Regions from separate parts of the Rhizobium sp. OAE497 genome, predicted to be linked through region 3. Evidence: predicted binding sites of a transcription regulator. Region 3 holds the regulator's gene; each other region holds the start of a gene.
What was found. The regulator PhoB, encoded in region 3, activates phosphate uptake and scavenging genes when phosphate is short. The targets are predictions, from matches to a motif close to TGTCATNNANCTGTCAT.
Positions count from the first base shown of each region.

Region 1: a site for PhoB is predicted at 1,574-1,590, ahead of ABIE40_RS18265 (DUF2794 domain-containing protein). Genes of this name have one in related genera too.
Region 2: a site for PhoB is predicted at 2,269-2,285, ahead of ABIE40_RS19120 (NAD-glutamate dehydrogenase). Genes of this name have one in related genera too.
Region 4: a site for PhoB is predicted at 1,734-1,750, ahead of ABIE40_RS19085 (alkaline phosphatase). Genes of this name have one in related genera too.

Region 1 is NZ_JBEPOA010000001.1:3,646,537-3,650,722, reverse strand. It holds gene acnA (aconitate hydratase AcnA) at 1-376, shown strand, start outside; gene ABIE40_RS18270 (DUF1223 domain-containing protein) at 594-1,334, shown strand; gene ABIE40_RS18265 (DUF2794 domain-containing protein) at 1,613-2,014, shown strand; gene ABIE40_RS18260 (GNAT family N-acetyltransferase) at 2,019-2,576, opposite strand; gene ABIE40_RS18255 (hypothetical protein) at 2,844-3,080, shown strand; gene ABIE40_RS18250 (Bax inhibitor-1/YccA family protein) at 3,248-3,976, opposite strand; gene ABIE40_RS18245 (ABC transporter permease) at 4,158-4,186, opposite strand, start outside.
Region 2 is NZ_JBEPOA010000001.1:3,828,985-3,833,170, reverse strand. It holds gene ABIE40_RS19120 (NAD-glutamate dehydrogenase) at 1-2,059, opposite strand, end outside; gene pdxY (pyridoxal kinase PdxY) at 2,337-3,215, shown strand; gene ABIE40_RS19110 (carbonic anhydrase) at 3,278-3,919, shown strand; gene ABIE40_RS19105 (GGDEF domain-containing protein) at 4,011-4,186, shown strand, end outside.
Region 3 is NZ_JBEPOA010000001.1:455,510-459,695, reverse strand. It holds gene ABIE40_RS02320 (aspartate aminotransferase family protein) at 1-253, opposite strand, end outside; partial or broken gene ABIE40_RS02315 (GcrA family cell cycle regulator) at 680-1,198, shown strand; gene phoB (phosphate regulon transcriptional regulator PhoB) at 1,299-1,982, opposite strand; gene phoU (phosphate signaling complex protein PhoU) at 2,016-2,729, opposite strand; gene pstB (phosphate ABC transporter ATP-binding protein PstB) at 2,774-3,589, opposite strand; gene pstA (phosphate ABC transporter permease PstA) at 3,605-4,186, opposite strand, start outside.
Region 4 is NZ_JBEPOA010000001.1:3,822,677-3,826,862, reverse strand. It holds gene ABIE40_RS19100 (lytic murein transglycosylase) at 1-171, opposite strand, end outside; gene ABIE40_RS19095 (aspartate-semialdehyde dehydrogenase) at 362-1,396, opposite strand; partial or broken gene ABIE40_RS19090 (hypothetical protein) at 1,508-1,697, opposite strand; gene ABIE40_RS19085 (alkaline phosphatase) at 1,809-3,557, shown strand; gene ABIE40_RS19080 (hypothetical protein) at 3,640-4,101, shown strand; gene ABIE40_RS19075 (ABC transporter ATP-binding protein) at 4,101-4,186, shown strand, end outside.

The sequences.
Region 1 (4,186 bases), 3.2 Mb from region 3:
CGCCGGTGTCGAATACGGCAACGGCTCTTCGCGTGACTGGGCTGCAAAGGGCACCAACCTGCTCGGCGTCAAGGCTGTCGTCGCGCAGAGCTTCGAGCGTATTCACCGCTCGAACCTGGTCGGCATGGGCGTCATCCCCTTCGTCTTCGAAGAGGGCACGACCTGGCAGAGCCTCGGCCTGAAGGGCGACGAAATCGTCACCATCGAAGGTCTCGAGAACATCAAGCCGCGTGAGAAGAAGATTGCCAAGATCACCTACGGCGACGGCACCGTGAAGGAAGTTCCGCTTCTGTCGCGCGTCGACACGCTGGATGAGGTCATCTACCTCAACAACGGCGGCATCCTGCAGACGGTTCTGCGTGATCTCGCTGCTTAATTCTTAAGACAAGCGCATGATAATCGCCGCCGGGGAGCAATCTCCGGCGGTTTTTCTTTGCGGGACGGGGCTCACGGCGATGTGTTCCGGCTGCGATGGCGGGTGGGCCTGTCTCACCCGTTCGTTACTTCCCGTTTTGAGCCGGAAGGATTATCTCTACGGTCGTAATCGGGGCCTGCGGTATCGGTCCGCCGCATGTTCTGGAAAAGAGGTTGCAATGTCGCCGCGTTTTTTGATTTCGATGATTGCCGGTCTGGTGCTCGCGGCACCGCTTCATGCCGAAGACGGCAAGCCGAAGGGCGTCGTCGAACTCTTTACCTCACAGGGCTGCGGCTCCTGTCCGCCGGCTGATGCGGCATTCCGCAAGATCGTCGGCCAGGGCGATGTCATCGCGCTCGCTTATCATGTCGATTACTGGAACTATCTCGGCTGGACCGACACGCTGAGCTCCAAGCAGAATACCGACCGGCAGTATGGCTACGCCCGGATGCTCGGCCGCAGCAACGTCTATACGCCGCAGGTGGTGGTCAATGGCCGCGACCATATGGCGGGATCCGACATCTCGGCGATCAACGGCAAGATCAATGGCTTCTCCACGGAGGGCAAGGGTCTGTCCGTGCCCGTCGATGCGCAGATGCGCGGTGACGAGCTGGAGATCAAGATCGGCGCCGGGCAGGGCAAGGCCAGCGTCGTCATGGTCTATTTCGACAAGGAAAAGACCATCGACGTCGAAAAGGGCGAGAATAGCGGCCAGAAGATTTCCTACATCAACAGCGTCAGCGACATTGAAACCGTGGGCATGTGGGACGGAAAGGCAACAAGCCTGACCTTACCTGCAACGGTGCTTCAGAAGGCCGACCTCGAGGGCTGTGCAATTCTGCTGCAGGCTGCTACGGCTGATGGTGACCCGGCCGCGATCCTGGGCGCAACCGTCATCATGGCGGGCAAGAATATCTGAGGGTTTCATCTGCTGCGGCAGATGGAAAACGGGGCGGCCCGGCTGATCGTATTCGGGGCTGGGGTTAAGGTCGATACGCTCAGCCGGGCCCTTTGGCGCGCTGGCGCCAAATCGGTGAGCGGAACTTCCCCTGCAAATGAGGCGCTGTTTTGACTGAATTGCGGCGCTCAGGAGATTGCATAGCATATGATTAATGTGATGACTGGCCGCACTTGCAATTTGGCGCGGCTCGGGCAAACTGTCACTCTCCTGTCACAAGCGGAGGCACAGGGAGACTGATGACAGATCAGCCGGATTTGCGGCATGGCGATCACCGTTCCGCCGACAATAGTTCCTCAGTCGTCGTCGATCTTAAAGAATACAAGCAGAGCAAGGATCCGTTGCCGGTGACGTTTCACCGGCGAGAGCTGGATGCAATCCTGTGGATTTACGGCCGCATGGTCGGCGAGGGCGAGTGGAAAGACTACGCAATCGACCACATGAAGGACAAGGCGGTGTTCTCCGTCTTCAAGCGCTCCGGCGAAATGCCCCTCTTCACCATCGAGAAAGATCCCAAGCTTGCCAACAAGCAGGGCGCCTATTCCGTGGTGAATACCAACGGCATGATCCTGAAGCGTGGCCACGAGCTGCAGCAGGTCCTGAAGGTCTTCGACAAGGTGCTGAAGCTCGTCGACAAATAGGCGCTCAGCCCTTGTAGAGGCTGCCTGGATAAGCAGAGAGATCCGGGTCTGTATCCTTGCCCTCGCCGAGCACACGCTGCATCAGCATCGTATCCAGCCAGCGGCCGTGCTTGTAGCCGGTGCCCTTCAGCAGACCGGTTTCCTCGAAACCCGATGAACGATGCAGCGCGATCGAGGCTGGATGGGCGCCGCCGATGACGGCCACCATTTGCCGGAAGCCGAGCGCGGTGCAGCGTGATATCAGTTCCGCCAGCAGCGCCTTGCCGACGCCCTTTCCACGGGCGGCGGGGGCAAGATAGATCGAATCCTCGACCATCCATCTATAGGCCGGCCGCGTGCGAAACGCCGACGCATAGGCATAGCCCAGAAGCTCGCCGTTTTCGTCAACGGCGGCAATATAGGGGTAGCCCTGGCCGATTATGGCGGAGAGGCGGGTTGCCATCTCCTGGCGCTCCGGCGGTGCTATCTCGTAGCTGGCGACGCCCGACAGTACGGATTCACGGTAGATCGCGGTGATGGCGTCGAGGTCGGAGGTGGAGATATCGCGGAGGTTAACGGTCATTCGGCGGCCGATGTCTGGAGTGTGGTTCAGGCTGAAAACCATTCGCCGCGAGATTTGGCAACAGGAAAAGCGAATGGGGTATCGGGGCCGGTGCATTCAGACTGATCATGCTTGCGGCCGTTGTTGCCGTCGTTCCGCTGGTTTTGGCACGGCGTAGGGTGACATCGAGCCCGGCAGCAGAGCCAGCGAGTTGACCGAAGCCGCCGGAGCTTCTAGAGAACGGCATTCGCTGAACGGGCCCGTTGCCTCAGGCGGCACAGTCGCCGCATGCGTCAGCCATGGAGAAACGCGATTATCAAGATCCTGGTTTTGCTGCATGCCGCCGTCGGCATCGATTGGCAGTCTCCTCCCGAGGGCACCAGCCTGAAGACCTTGAACGAGGCCGAGGAGAAGGGCTTTATCGAGATTCGCGGAGAATTCCAGAAGCGGCAATTCCGTCTGACGAAGCGCGGCTCCGACCATGTTGCGCTCGATCGGCGGCGTCTGGCGGCGCGCAAGCTCTGAGACAAAGGGCCGGCTTTCGTATGCCGGCTGCATGTCGATCGTCATGATGCGCCACGCGAAGCGCCGCATCCTCATTCCGCAAAATAAAACCGCCCGCAACATCTCTGCTGCAGGCGGCTTGTGTCTTTGATCCGGTCGAGGTTACCCTCGCCGGCACTCGTTCCGTGTTACTTGCGGTTACCCATGAACTGCAGAAGGAACATGAACAGGTTGATGAAGTCGAGGTAGAGCGTCAGAGCGCCCATGATCGCCTTGCGGCCCATGACTTCAGCACCGTCTGCTTCGTAGTACAGTTCCTTGATGCGCTGCGTATCGTAGGCGGTGAGGCCTGCGAAGATCAGCACGCCGATCACCGAGATCGCGAACTGGAGGGCAGACGAGCCCAGGAAGATGTTCACGATCGACGCGATGATGAGGCCGAAGAGACCCATGATCAGGAACGAGCCCATGGCCGAGAGATCACGCTTGGTCGTGTAGCCGTAGAGCGACAGGGCGCCAAACGAAGCGGCGGTCACGAAGAAGGTCTGCGTGATGCTCGACTGCGTGTAGACCAGGAAGATCGACGAGAGCGACAGGCCGACCAGCGCGGCATAGACCCAGAAGGTCGTCTGCGCGGCGGCAACGCTCATGCGGTTAATCCGGAAGCTCAGGAAGAAGACCGCAGCCAACGGAGCAAGGATCACGACCCAGCGAAGCGGCGACTGGAAAAGCAGTACGCCGAACTGCGTCAGCTGATTGTCCTGGACCGCGAAATTGAAGCCGAGATAGGCCGCAACACCCGTGATCGCCAGACCCAGCGCCATCAGGTTGTAGACCTTGAGCATATAGGAGCGCAGCCCCTGGTCGATCATCTCGCCAGTCTGTGCCCGGCTTTGGTAGTTACGAAGGTCAGCCATTGTTTCCTCTATACAAGCTCCGATGTGAATACGGTGTCGGGCTTTACGACCCGGGCGCCGCTGCGGAGCTCCAGCATGCCTGCAGACAATATGAGGCTTTCGCCCCTAGCAAACAAGGCCCTTGCAACCAGCGGCGGGGTTAAATCGCCGTAAGGTGAAGCTATTTCGTCAAACGCTCATTCTAGAGCTCGCGCAGAACGGGTGCTGCCT
Region 2 (4,186 bases), 3.4 Mb from region 3:
TCGCTGCTGCGATATCAGGGTATTTGTCGAGCGTGGCGGCGATATAATCCTGCGAATAGGCAATGCCTGCCTGGCGCAGATAGCGCGCGTAGGCACGCAGCACGTTGGTTTCGCGGGCGGAGAGGGCCGCCGAGAGGATCAGGCGGTTGAAGCTGTCATTGTCGATCGTGCCGTTGAAGGCGGCAACGAAAGCTTCCTCCAGCGGCGCGCCGAAGCGGCCGAGATCGATGTCGGTGCCGCTGCGGGCTTCGAGCTCCATATCGTGGAGCACGACGATGCTGATGGCGCCATCGGCGGCGGGGACTTCGATATCGAAGGTCCTTTCGCTGAGCACGTTGAAGCCGAGATTTTCGAGCAGCGGAACACGGCGCGAGAGCGGCAGCTGTTCGCCGCTGTGGAAGATCTTCAGGGACAGGATGCGCCCGCGCTCGTTGTCGTCGCGGTAATAGAACTCGATGCGGATCGGTTCGCCGGCTGCGCATGCGCTGATATCGGGAAGATCGCCGACGGCTTCATCCGGCGAGAAGGCTTCCTGGAAAGCGTTGCTGACGCCGATCCGGGGCGCCTTCGGGCCTGCCAGCATTTCGAAGCGGCTGTCCCAGCGGGCGGTGATTGCCCGGATCGCTTCCTCGAGCCTGGCCTGGGGAATGCGCGGCGTCTTGCCGCCGGAGCGGCCGATGATGAAGTGGACGCGGGCGACGCCGCCTTCCGGGAAGGCCGGATAATAGGCCGAAACGCGGCCGTCATAGACGGTCTTCAGGTAGGTGCCGATCTTCTCGCGGACGATCGAGTCATATTCTTCGCGCGGTACATAGATGATGACGGAAACGAAGCGGTCGAAATGGTCGATGCGCGGCAGGACGCGCACGCGCGGCCTGTCGGCGAGGTCGTTGATCTGCTCGGCAAAGCTCGACAGCAGCGTCGTGTCGATCTGGAAGAGATCGTCGCGCGGATAGGATTCAAGCGTGTTGTCGAGCATGCGGCCGGAGTGGCTCATCGGGTCGAAGCCGAAATGCTCCTTCACCTTGGCGATCTTCGAGCGGATCAGCGGGATCTCGGACGCCCAGGACGTATAGGCCGTCGATGTGAAGAGGCCGACGATGCGGAGTTCGCCGGTGACGTTGCCATCCTTGTCGAAACGCTTGACGCCGACATAGTCCATATAGGCGCGGCGGTGGACCACCGATTTGACGTTGGCCTTGGTGACGATCAGGAAATCCGGACCGTCGAGGAAGGCGAGGATCTCGGGCGTCGTCGTCACCGCATCCTTGCCGGTGCGCAGGACAAGAACATCGGGATTGGAGAGAATGCCGAGGCCGGTGCCCTTGTCGCGCTCCACCTTGGCGCCGGCGCCCTTGCCGGAATAGACGTATTCGCGCATGCCGAGGAAGGTGAAGTTCTCATCGCGCAGCCAGGTCAGGAAGGCGAGTGCTTCGTCGCGGTCTGCCTTCTTGCGGCTGGAGCCATATTCACGCAGCTCGTCGATCGCCGTATCGAGCTTGGAGAGCATCGGCTTCCAGTCGGAAACCGCCTGATCGACCTGCTCCAGCACCGTCTTGATGCGCTTCTGCAGGTCGGCGGCCTGGGCCGATGTCAGCGGCGAAATATGGATCTGGATATGGCTGACGCGCTTTGCCGGATCGCTCGGCTCATCGGCCGAATACAGCTCAGGAGCGTTGCCGTCTTCGAGGACCAAAATGGGGTGAACCGCCATGAAGAGATCGCGGTAGGTGCTGGTCACCTCGCCCATCACGGACTCGTAGAGGAAGGGCATGTTGTGGTCGGTGATCGTCAGAACCGATACGGCAATGCCCGCGGGCTCGACATCCGCGATGGTGTCGATGCTGACGCGCGGCGTCTTGCCGTTCCAGGCCTGTAATTCGCGGGCGGAATGGACCGCCGACAGCGCGAGCATCTCCGGGGTGTAGCGGTCGAGATCGTCGCCGCTGGCGCGGCCGAAGAGAATTTCGGGCTCAATAAATTTGTCGCCGGTCGCGGCCGCGATCTTCTTGGCGCTCTCGATCTGCTTTTCACGTTTGGGATTTTGTCTTACGGCCATTTCAGATGCTCCCCCCGAGTCGGTCGGTTTTGGGCAAAATATCAGAAGAGTTATCGAAAAAATCTCTAAAAGAGGCGGTTTGACGGCAGCTTTCGTTCATTTTCGCCCCTGTTTGGATCACTTTCCGGAAGAATTGACGCTTATCTCGAATAGCTAAAATAAGTCGTCTCCGGTTTTCTCCGTCCGCTTCGCGACCTTTCCACGCAGAGATGAAGAACGGTTGACAGCTGTGGCGCAAAAAGGGGATCAACGGCGCATCGGGTTCAGGACCATCATCATGCCAGAAAATACCGCTGCCGGAACGGTTATCGTCATCTCCAGTCACGTCGTTCGTGGTTCGGTCGGCAATCGCGCCGCCGTCTTCGCGCTTGAAACGCTCGGACATCAGGTCTGGGCTCTTCCGACGGTGGTTTTGCCCTGGCATCCCGGGCATGGCCGCTCCACACGGCTGACCTTTGCCGAAGCCGACTTCGATGCGGCGATCGATGACCTGATCCGCGCGCCCTGGGTGGGCGAGGTGAAGGCGGTGCTGTCAGGCTATTTCGGCAATGCGGCGCAGGCCAAGTCGGTGGCCCGCCTGGTCAGCTCGCTGCGGCAGGGCAATCCAGATCTTCTCTATGTCTGCGACCCCGTCATGGGCGATCTCGGCGGGCTCTATGTGCCGCAGGCGACGGCCGAGGCGATCCGCGATCACCTGATCCCGCTTGCCTCGCTCGCGACACCCAACCGCTACGAGCTCGCCTGGATGGCCGGCGCACCGCTCGATGACAACAATGCCATCATGGAGGCGGCCCTGTCGCTTGGCCCGTCGCGCATGCTGGTCACCTCGGCTGTTCCGATGATGAGCGGCGGGATCGGTAATCTCTATCTTTCCGGACGCCACGCGCTGCTTGCCGAGCATAGGGCGATCGACAACCCGCCGAATGGGCTCGGAGATCTCCTGGCTGCGCTCTTCATGTCACGGTTGCTCTCGGGCATGGATGACGAGAAGGCGCTGCAGCTGGCGACGGCCAGCGTCTATGAAGTGCTTGCCCGTGCCGTCAAACGCGGAAGCGACGAATTGACGCTTGCGAGTGATGCTTCCAGTCTCGCCACGCCGATGGCCATGGTGCAGATGCGCCGCCTCATGCATCCGGCGCAGCGGCGCAAGCAATAGCAACGACTCATTTTGCACTGCAGCAGTTGATCTTGCCCGCGCCAAGCGGTAATCGAAATGTCATGCAGCGTTTTCCTGGATCACTTCTCGACGGTTATCGCAACTTCATGAGCGGGCGCTATGCCGATGCGCGCGACCGCTACAAGACGCTTGCGGAAAACGGGCAGAGCCCGACCACGCTCGTCATTGCCTGTTGCGACTCCCGCGCGGCTCCGGAGTTGATCTTCGATGCCGGCCCGGGCGAGCTCTTCGTCATCCGGAACGTCGCCAATCTCGTGCCGCCCTATGAGCCGGACGGGCATTTCCATGCGACTTCGGCTGCTCTCGAATTTGCCGTACAGGCGCTCAAGGTCACCGATATCGTCGTCATGGGCCATGGCCGTTGCGGTGGTATCCGCGCTGCACTCGATCCGAGCTCGGAACCGCTCTCGCCGGGCGATTTCATCGGCCGCTGGATGTCGCTCGTCAAGGATGCCGCCGAGCAGATCGGCAGCAACGACGTCATGACCCAGACCGAGCGCCAGACGGCGCTCGAGCGTGTCTCGATCCGCAACTCGATCAACAATCTGAGGACCTTCCCCGAGGTCAAGGCGCTGGAAAAAGAGGGCAAGATCGCCCTTCACGGTGCCTGGTTCGACATCTCGACCGGCGAATTGTGGGTCATGGATGCCGAAACGCGCGATTTCATCCGTCCCGACGTATAGGCCTTCGCATATAGGTTTATGGGTTCTTTAGGGAATCCCGCTAGAATTTCATCGAAACACGTCTTCAACCTGCGGATTGCGGCGGCTTTCGATGAAGTTCGAAACGACCAACAAGATCATTCTCGCGGCCATCCTGCTGCCTTTCATCTTCATGATCGCCGAAGGCGTTCTGGTCGTACGCACGTCGTTCCGCCAGTATGTTTCGCTGGAAAAAGACTATCGTTTCGCTGATGTTCTGGCGCGCGGTGGCTCGATCGCGGCGAACGA
Region 3 (4,186 bases):
CCGTCAGCCTCGTTGCGAGCTTTTCCTGGCCTGGGATCTCGTAGATGTTGGAGAGGTGCCAGACCTTCTCGGCCTGCGCCTTCAGGGCATCGACAACATGAGGATGGCTGTGGCCGACAGCGGTCACGGCAACGCCGGCGCCAAAATCCAGATATCGCTCGCCGGACTCGGTAATCAGCCAGACGCCCTCACCTCGCTCGAACCGCAGAGGGGCACGAGAATAGGTATCATATAGCGGCGCGGCTTCAGCCATGGCGCGGTCTCCTGTCAGCGTTATGGGCAACCGGACTCCGGCTAAAAAACCAGGTCCGAAAAATTAAAAATGCCGCCTCTCGGCGGCGCTGTGCACTATTTACTTTTCGCACTGCAATGTCAACAAAACTACGGCTTTCGTGGCTTCTGGGTGACGCTCAAGCGATGTCGCGTTTCATCAACAGCTAATGTTGCAGAAATGACTCTGTGGGGAAGCAAGTTGGGGAAAACTTGAAATTCGATTCATCCGGATTCCCGCGACTCTTGTCACGGAGTCAGCCTCACACTAGGTTAAAACTCAATTACTAGACTGCATGCGGCGGAACTAGTCACCAAAATTAGTCAAGCGTTTCTTGTGTCGGATTCATCCGGGGCAAACGGTGAAGGATTCTGCCTTCACAACGCTTAAACGGCGGAGACACAGGGCATGAACTGGACAGACGAGCGGGTCGAGAAACTCAAGAAACTGTGGTCCGAAGGGTTGAGCGCTAGCCAGATCGCGGCGCAACTTGGAGGCGTGAGCCGGAATGCCGTTATCGGCAAGGTTCACCGTCTGGCACTGCCGGGCCGTGCCAAGGCCGGCGGCAATGCGACGGCGGCACGGGCTCCGAAGCGCACGACTTCGGCACCGCGCGCTCCGAACTACGCATCGCGCATGACGACCCGCACCGTTGCCCGCCCGCAGGGCGCAACGATGCTGAAGGAAGAGATCGAAATCGACGTCATGGAGGAGATGGAATATCGTCCCGCTTCCAACGTTGTCGTGCCGATCTCGCGCCGTCTCGGCCTGACGGAACTGACCGAGCGTACCTGCAAGTGGCCGGTCGGCGATCCGCTGAAGGACGATTTCCATTTCTGCGGCTGCGAAAGCCCGGATTCTTCGCCCTACTGCACCTATCACCAGCGCCTGGCTTACCAGCCGGTCAATGATCGCCGCAGGGCCGCACGCCCGGGCAAACTGAGCCGGGTAAAGACAAACGAAAAACGGGCCTTTCGGCCCGTTTTTTTGTATCTGCATATCAGGAGGCCGTAGCCTCCTTGATCACTCAGGCTTCCATGGAATAACCGGCACCGCGGACGGTGCGGATGACATCCTGCATGTTCGAGAAGTTGAGCGCCTTGCGCAGGCGGCCGACATGGACGTCGACGGTACGCTCGTCGACATAGATGTCGTGACCCCAGACGCCGTCGAGCAGTTGCGAGCGCGAGAAGACGCGGCCCGGCGACGACATCAGAAACTCCAGGAGGCGGAACTCGGTCGGTCCGAGACGGACTTCGCGGGTCTTGCGGTGAACGCGGTGCGTTTCGCGGTCGAGTTCGATATCGCCGCACTTCAGCACGGTCGAGAGAACTTCCGGCTTGGCGCGCCGCAGCATCGCCTTGACGCGGGCAACGAGCTCGGGCGTCGAGAACGGCTTGACGACATAGTCGTCGGCGCCGGTCGACAGGCCACGGACGCGCTCGCTCTCTTCGCCGCGCGCCGTCAGCATGATGATCGGCAGACGCTCGGTTTCCGGGCGCATGCGCAGCCGGCGGCAGAGCTCGATGCCTGATACGCCAGGCAGCATCCAATCGAGGATAAGAAGGTCCGGCGTGCGCTCCTGGAGGCGGATTTCCGCCTCGTCGCCGCGCAGGATGGTATCGACTTCGAAACCTTCGGCTTCGAGATTGTAGCGAAGAAGCACGCTCAGTGCTTCTTCGTCTTCAACGACTGCAACTCTCGGGATCATTCTATTCTGTCTCCTGAGGCCCGGTCCGGATGATTATTCCGTTACCGCGCCGACGGTGTTGGCGGTGTCGTCCTTCGGACGCTCGCCTTCCGGCTGAGCGCCGGTCGCCATGTAGTAGATGGTTTCAGCAATGTTGGTGGCGTGGTCGCCGATGCGCTCGATGTTCTTGGCGCAGAAGAGCAGATGCGTGCAGCTGGTGATGTTGCGCGGATCTTCCATCATGTAGGTGAGGAGCTCGCGGAACAGCGACGTGTACATCGCGTCGATTTCCTCGTCGCGCTCGCGGATCGACTTCGCCTTGTCGGCAGCACGCGTCGTGTAGACGTCGAGCACTTCCTTCAGCTGGACGAGAGCGAGCTCGGAGAGATGCTCCAGGCCACGGGCGAGCTTGCGCGGAACGCCGGTGCTCTGCACGGCGATGACGCGCTTTGCGGTGTTCTTGCCGAGGTCGCCGACGCGCTCGAGGTCGGCGGCGATGCGGATCGAACCCATGATCTCGCGCAGGTCCGACGCCATCGGCTGGCGGCGGGCGATGGTGACGATCGCCTTGTCGTTGATCTCGCGCTCGGCGTGATCGAGGATCACGTCGTCGGAGATGACCTTCTGCGCCAGTGCCGCGTCGCCGTTGACGAGGGCGCGGACAGCGTCGGAAACCATCTGCTCGGCCAGGCCGCCCATTTCGGAAATGCGGCGCGAGAGGAACTTCAGGTCTTCGTCATACGCAGAAAAAATATGTGTCGATGCCATGGGGAAAGTCCTTGAGTGTCTATCGGGGGTCGTGACGCCAAAGATCAGCCGAAGCGGCCCATGATGTAATCCTGGGTGCGCGGATCGTCCGGATTGGTGAACATCTTGTCGGTGTCGTTCTCCTCGACGAGATTGCCGAGATGGAACATGGCCGTGCGCTGCGAAACGCGAGCGGCCTGCTGCATGGAGTGCGTGACGATGACGATCGTGTAGGCTTCGCGCAGCTCGTGGATCAGTTCCTCGACCTTTGCGGTGGCGATCGGGTCGAGTGCCGAGCACGGCTCGTCCATCAGGATGACTTCGGGCGAGACGGCAACGGCGCGGGCGATGCAAAGGCGCTGCTGCTGACCGCCGGAGAGGCCTGTGCCGGATTCATGAACGCGGTCCTTGACCTCGTTCCACAGGCCGGCGCGTTGCAGGCTGGTCTCTACGATCTGGTCCATGTCGGCCTTGGTCTTGGCAAGACCATGGATGCGCGGGCCGTAGGCAACGTTCTCATAGATCGACTTCGGGAACGGGTTCGGCTTCTGGAACACCATTCCGACGCGGGCGCGCAGTTCGACGACGTCGATATCCGGATCGTAGATATCGTCGCCATCGAGCGTGATCTTGCCGGTGACGCGGCAATTGTCGATCGTGTCGTTCATGCGGTTCAGGCTGCGTAGGAAGGTGGACTTGCCGCAGCCGGACGGGCCGATGAGCGCCGTGACGGTGTTTTCGCGGATGTTCAGCTTGACGTCGAAGAGGGCGCGCTTTTCGCCGTAATAGACGGAAACGTCCTGGCCGATCATCTTGTAGGGAATGCTGTTCATCTTCTGGTCCAGAGCCTTTTCAACTGCTGCTTCTGTCAACATGTTCATTGGGTTTTACTCCGTTTACCAGCGGCGCTCAAAGCGACGGCGCAAGAGGATGGCTCCGAGGTTCATGACGATCAGGAACAAGAGGAGGACGATGATGGCACCCGACGTACGTTCCACGAAGGCGCGTTCGGCTTCGTTGGCCCACATGTAGACCTGGACGGGGAGCGCGGTGGACGGGTCGAGAGGCGTGGCCGGTGCATTGGCGACGAAGGCGACCATGCCGATCAGCAAGAGCGGCGCGGTTTCGCCGAGCGCGTGCGCCAGGCCGATGATGGTGCCGGTCAGGATGCCCGGCATGGCGAGCGGCAGCACATGGTGGAACACCATCTGCATCTTCGAGGCGCCGAGACCGAGAGCGGCCGCGCGGATCGACGGCGGGACGGCGCGAAGAGCCGCACGCGTCGCGATGATGATCGTCGGCAGCGTCATCAGCGTGAGCACCAGACCGCCGACCAGCGAGGCCGAGCGCGGCATGCCCATGAAGTTGATGAACACTGAGAGACCGAGCAGACCGTAGACGATCGAGGGAACCGCAGCCAGGTTGTTGATGTTGACCTCGATGAGATCCGTCAGCCGGTTCTTCGGTGCGAATTCCTC
Region 4 (4,186 bases), 3.4 Mb from region 3:
GAGAACCGACTGGCTGACGCCCTGCGCTGCAGCTTCCTGCTTGAACTGCTGCACCCAGGCATCGAAGCCGGCGCCGTTATTGCCGCATTGCGCAGCATTGGCCGCTGCCGGAACTACATGGAAAGCGCCCACCGCCGCGATGGCCGCTACCAAGAACTTTGTCATGCGCATGAGAAACCCCGATCTCGATCTGCAGTCGCTGGAATGCCGGGCAGAATGCCAGCCGGGGGTGATTTTGTCACGATCACCTTTTAGCGAGATTGGCGGTCTGCCGCGCGATTGCCGTCTGCCTGTTTAAGGAAAAGCCCCGCAAGTCTGACGACATGCGGGGCTGATAGCAAGCTATGGTTAATATTCGGTATCAGGCGGCCTGCTTGCGCGGCTTGACGAGGCCGCGGTTGACCAGGAGTTCGGCGATCTGAATGGCGTTCAGAGCGGCGCCCTTGCGCAGGTTGTCGGAAACGACCCACATGTTGAGACCGTTCTCGACAGTCGCATCTTCGCGGATGCGCGAGATGTAGGTCGCGTCTTCGCCGGCGGATTCGTAAGGCGTGATGTAGCCGCCGTTTTCATGCTTGTCGATGACCTGGCAGCCCGGGGCGTCGCGCAGGATATCGCGGGCCTGGTCGGCGGTGATCTCGTTTTCGAACTCGATGTTGACCGATTCCGAATGACCGATGAAGACCGGGACGCGAACCGCGGTGCAGGTCACCTTGATCTTCGGATCAAGCATCTTCTTGGTTTCTGCTAGGACCTTCCACTCTTCCTTCGTATAGCCGTCTTCCATGAACACGTCGATGTGCGGGATGACGTTGAAGGCGATGCGCTTGGTGAACTTCTTGTTCTCGATCGGATCGGCAACGAAGACGGCGCGCGTCTGGTTGAAGAGCTCGTCCATGCCGTCCTTGCCGGCGCCGGAAACCGACTGGTAGGTCGAGACGACCACGCGCTTGATCTTGGCAGCGTCATGCAGCGGCTTCAGGGCCACGACGAGCTGGGCGGTCGAGCAATTCGGGTTGGCAATGATGTTCTTCTTGGTGAAGAGCGAGATGGCGTCGGGGTTCACTTCCGGCACGATCAGCGGCACTTCGGCGTCGTAGCGCCAGGCCGAGGAGTTGTCGATGACGACGCAGCCCTGCTGGCCAATCTTCGGCGACCACTTCTTGGAGACGTCGCCGCCGGCGGACATCAGGCAGATGTCGGTGTCGGAGAAATCGTAGTTTTCGAGGTTCGAAACCTTGAGCGTGCGGTCGCCGTAGGAAACTTCCGTGCCCTGGGAGCGGGCGGAAGCGAGCGCCACGACTTCATCGGCTGGGAAGCCGCGTTCGGAAAGAATGTTGAGCATTTCCCGGCCGACGTTTCCGGTTGCTCCCGCGATTGCTACTTTGAAACCCATTTTAAGCTCTCTTTCTCTTCTCTCCTCTTGTCCGGTGAGGGGGGAAGGCGCGAAATCCTCGCGGCTTCCTGTCCCCAGCCGGGCCGGGGAGAGAGCGGCAGGCCAGAGACGTCAGACGGTTTTCGTCGTCGTTTTGGCCTTGGTTTTGGAAGAAACCGGAACGGCAATATCCATCCCGGCACTCAGTGCCCGGTCATTGCATGCAGCAATGGCGTGTTCGCGGCGAACCATGAATAATTCCTTTTCCGCCGTTGCTCTTAAAAGGTTTTCCACAGGAGTCAAGGTTTTTGCGCTGGCCCAACGGCCTCCCGGCGGCTGCGGCAGATTGTCATAGCGATGTCATCGACATGTCATCCCCGGCGGCTATCCCCGGCCCGTTGTTTATTGACTGCAACGAAAACGGGGGTTTTCCATGCGTATGATTTTTGCCGCTCTGGCGGCCACGACGATTCTTGCCGGTGCCGCACAGGCGGCCACCGTCTATCCGCTTGACCGTGCGACGATTCTCGCCGGCTCGCCGTTCGATTTCAAGGTCGAGCTCGGCAAGCAGGTCAAGGCGGAAGACATCAAGATCACGGTCAATGGTCAGGACTACAAGACGGTTCTCGGGGGCGAGGCCAAGTTTGTAGAGCTGGAAAAGGGTAAGGAAGACAAGGCACTCGGTTCTGCCATCATCCTGCGCGGCCTGACGATCGCCGCGCCCGGCGAGTACAAGGTCGAGGTTTCGGCCGGTGACGAGAAGAAGTCGGTCACCTGGAACGTCTACAGCACCGGCACCGCGCCGAAGGCCAAGAACGTTATCTTCCTGATCGGCGACGGTCTTTCCGTTGCGCATCGCACTGCTGCCCGCATCATGTCCAAGGGCATGACCGAAGGTAAGGCCAATGGCCGCCTGAACATGGACGATCTCGACCGTATGGCCTTCATTGGCACCTCGGCGACGGACTCGATCACGACGGACAGCGCCAACACGATGTCGGCCTACATGAGCGGCCATAAGGGCGCCATCAACTCGCTCGGCGTTTATGCCGACCGTACGCCCGATACGCTCGACGATCCGCGCGTAGAAACGCTCGGCGAAGCCCTGCGCCGCCAGACCGCCAAGTCGATCGGCATCGTCACCACTTCGGAGCTCCAGGACGCCACGCCGGCTGCCGTCGTCTCCCATACCCGCCGCCGCGACGACAAGGCCGAAATCACCGGCATGCTGTTCGACGTCAAGCCGGATGTCGTTCTCGGTGGTGGCTCGGCCTACTTCCTGCCGCAGGCAACCGCGGGCTCGAAGCGCAAGGACGACAAGGACTATGTCAAGATGTTCCAGGACGCCGGCTACAAGCTTGCGACCGACAAGACGGAACTTTCGGCAGCTGCCGGCGCCAACGACGGCAAGATCCTCGGCCTGTTCCACACCGGCAACATGGATACGACACTGGACCGTGAATTCCTGAAGAAGGGCACTGTCGGCAAGTTCCCGGCACAGCCGGGTCTCGTCGAGATGACCAAGATCGCTCTCGATACGCTGTCGAAGAACCAGGAAGGTTTCTTTCTGGTCGTCGAAGCCGCGAATATCGACAAGATGACCCATCCGCTCGACAACGAGCGCGCTGTCGTCGACACGATCGAGTTCGACAAGGCAATCGGCGTTGCCAAGGAGTTTGCTGCCAGCAACCCGGATACGATGATCGTCGTCACCGGCGACCATACGCATGGCATCACCATCGTTGGCACGGTCGACGACACCATTGAAGGCACCGACATGCGCGAGAAGGTCGCTGGTCGCGGCTTTACCAACTATGTCGACGCAAACAACGACGGCTATCCTGACAATATCGACGTTTCCAAGCGTCTCGCGATGTTCGTATCGAACTATCCGGATCACTACGAAACCTTCCGCCCGAAGCTCGACAATCCGTTCACTCCGGCGGTTCAGAACGAGAAGAAGGATTTCGTCGCGAACGAAGCCTACAAGGATGTCCCCGGTGCCGTCTTCGTTCAGGGCAACCTGCCGAAGAGCCAGGCTTCCGGCGCTCACACCGTCGACGACGTGGTGCTGCAGGCAACCGGCCCCGGCGCCGAAGGCTTCAAGGGCTATATGGAACAGAGCGACGTCTATCGCGTGCTGGCCGATGCCTTCGCGCTCGGCGCGAAGCAAACCAACTGATCCATCGGGGGACACCGTCCCCTCTCTTCGCCAATCACGTTCCCGGCTGTCACGGCCGGGAACCCATTTGATGGAGATCGGCATGAAAAAGCCTTTGGCCCCGCTTCTCAACCGGCGCGCATTCATGGCCGCTGCCGGCCTACTGCCCTTTGCGCCGTCGATGTCGCGCGCGGCGGATACAGCGCTCAGCTTCGATGAGCTTTATGGCAAATTCGGTGTGCTCGGCCTGGAATTCTCGAACAAGGTCAAGACACTAGCAGGCCAGGAAATTTCGATGCGCGGCTTCATGGCGCCGCCGCTGAAGGCCGAGGCCGCGTTCTTCGTGCTGACCGAAATTCCGATGTCGCTCTGCCCGTTCTGCTCATCCGACGCAGACTGGCCCGACAATATCGTCGTCGTTTATCTCGACGAGAAGCAGACATTTGTGCAGCCGAGCCAGACGATCGAAGTCCGCGGCGTCCTGGAATACGGTTCCTGGAAAGATCCGGAAACCGGGTTTGTGAGCCTCCTGCGCCTGCGGCAGGCCGAGTATTCGATCGCCTGATGCTGGCTCTCGAGATCAACGATCTGTCCGTGGTCTTTCCGGGCTTGAGCGCGCCTGCGCTTGAGATCGGACGGTTGTCTCTTGC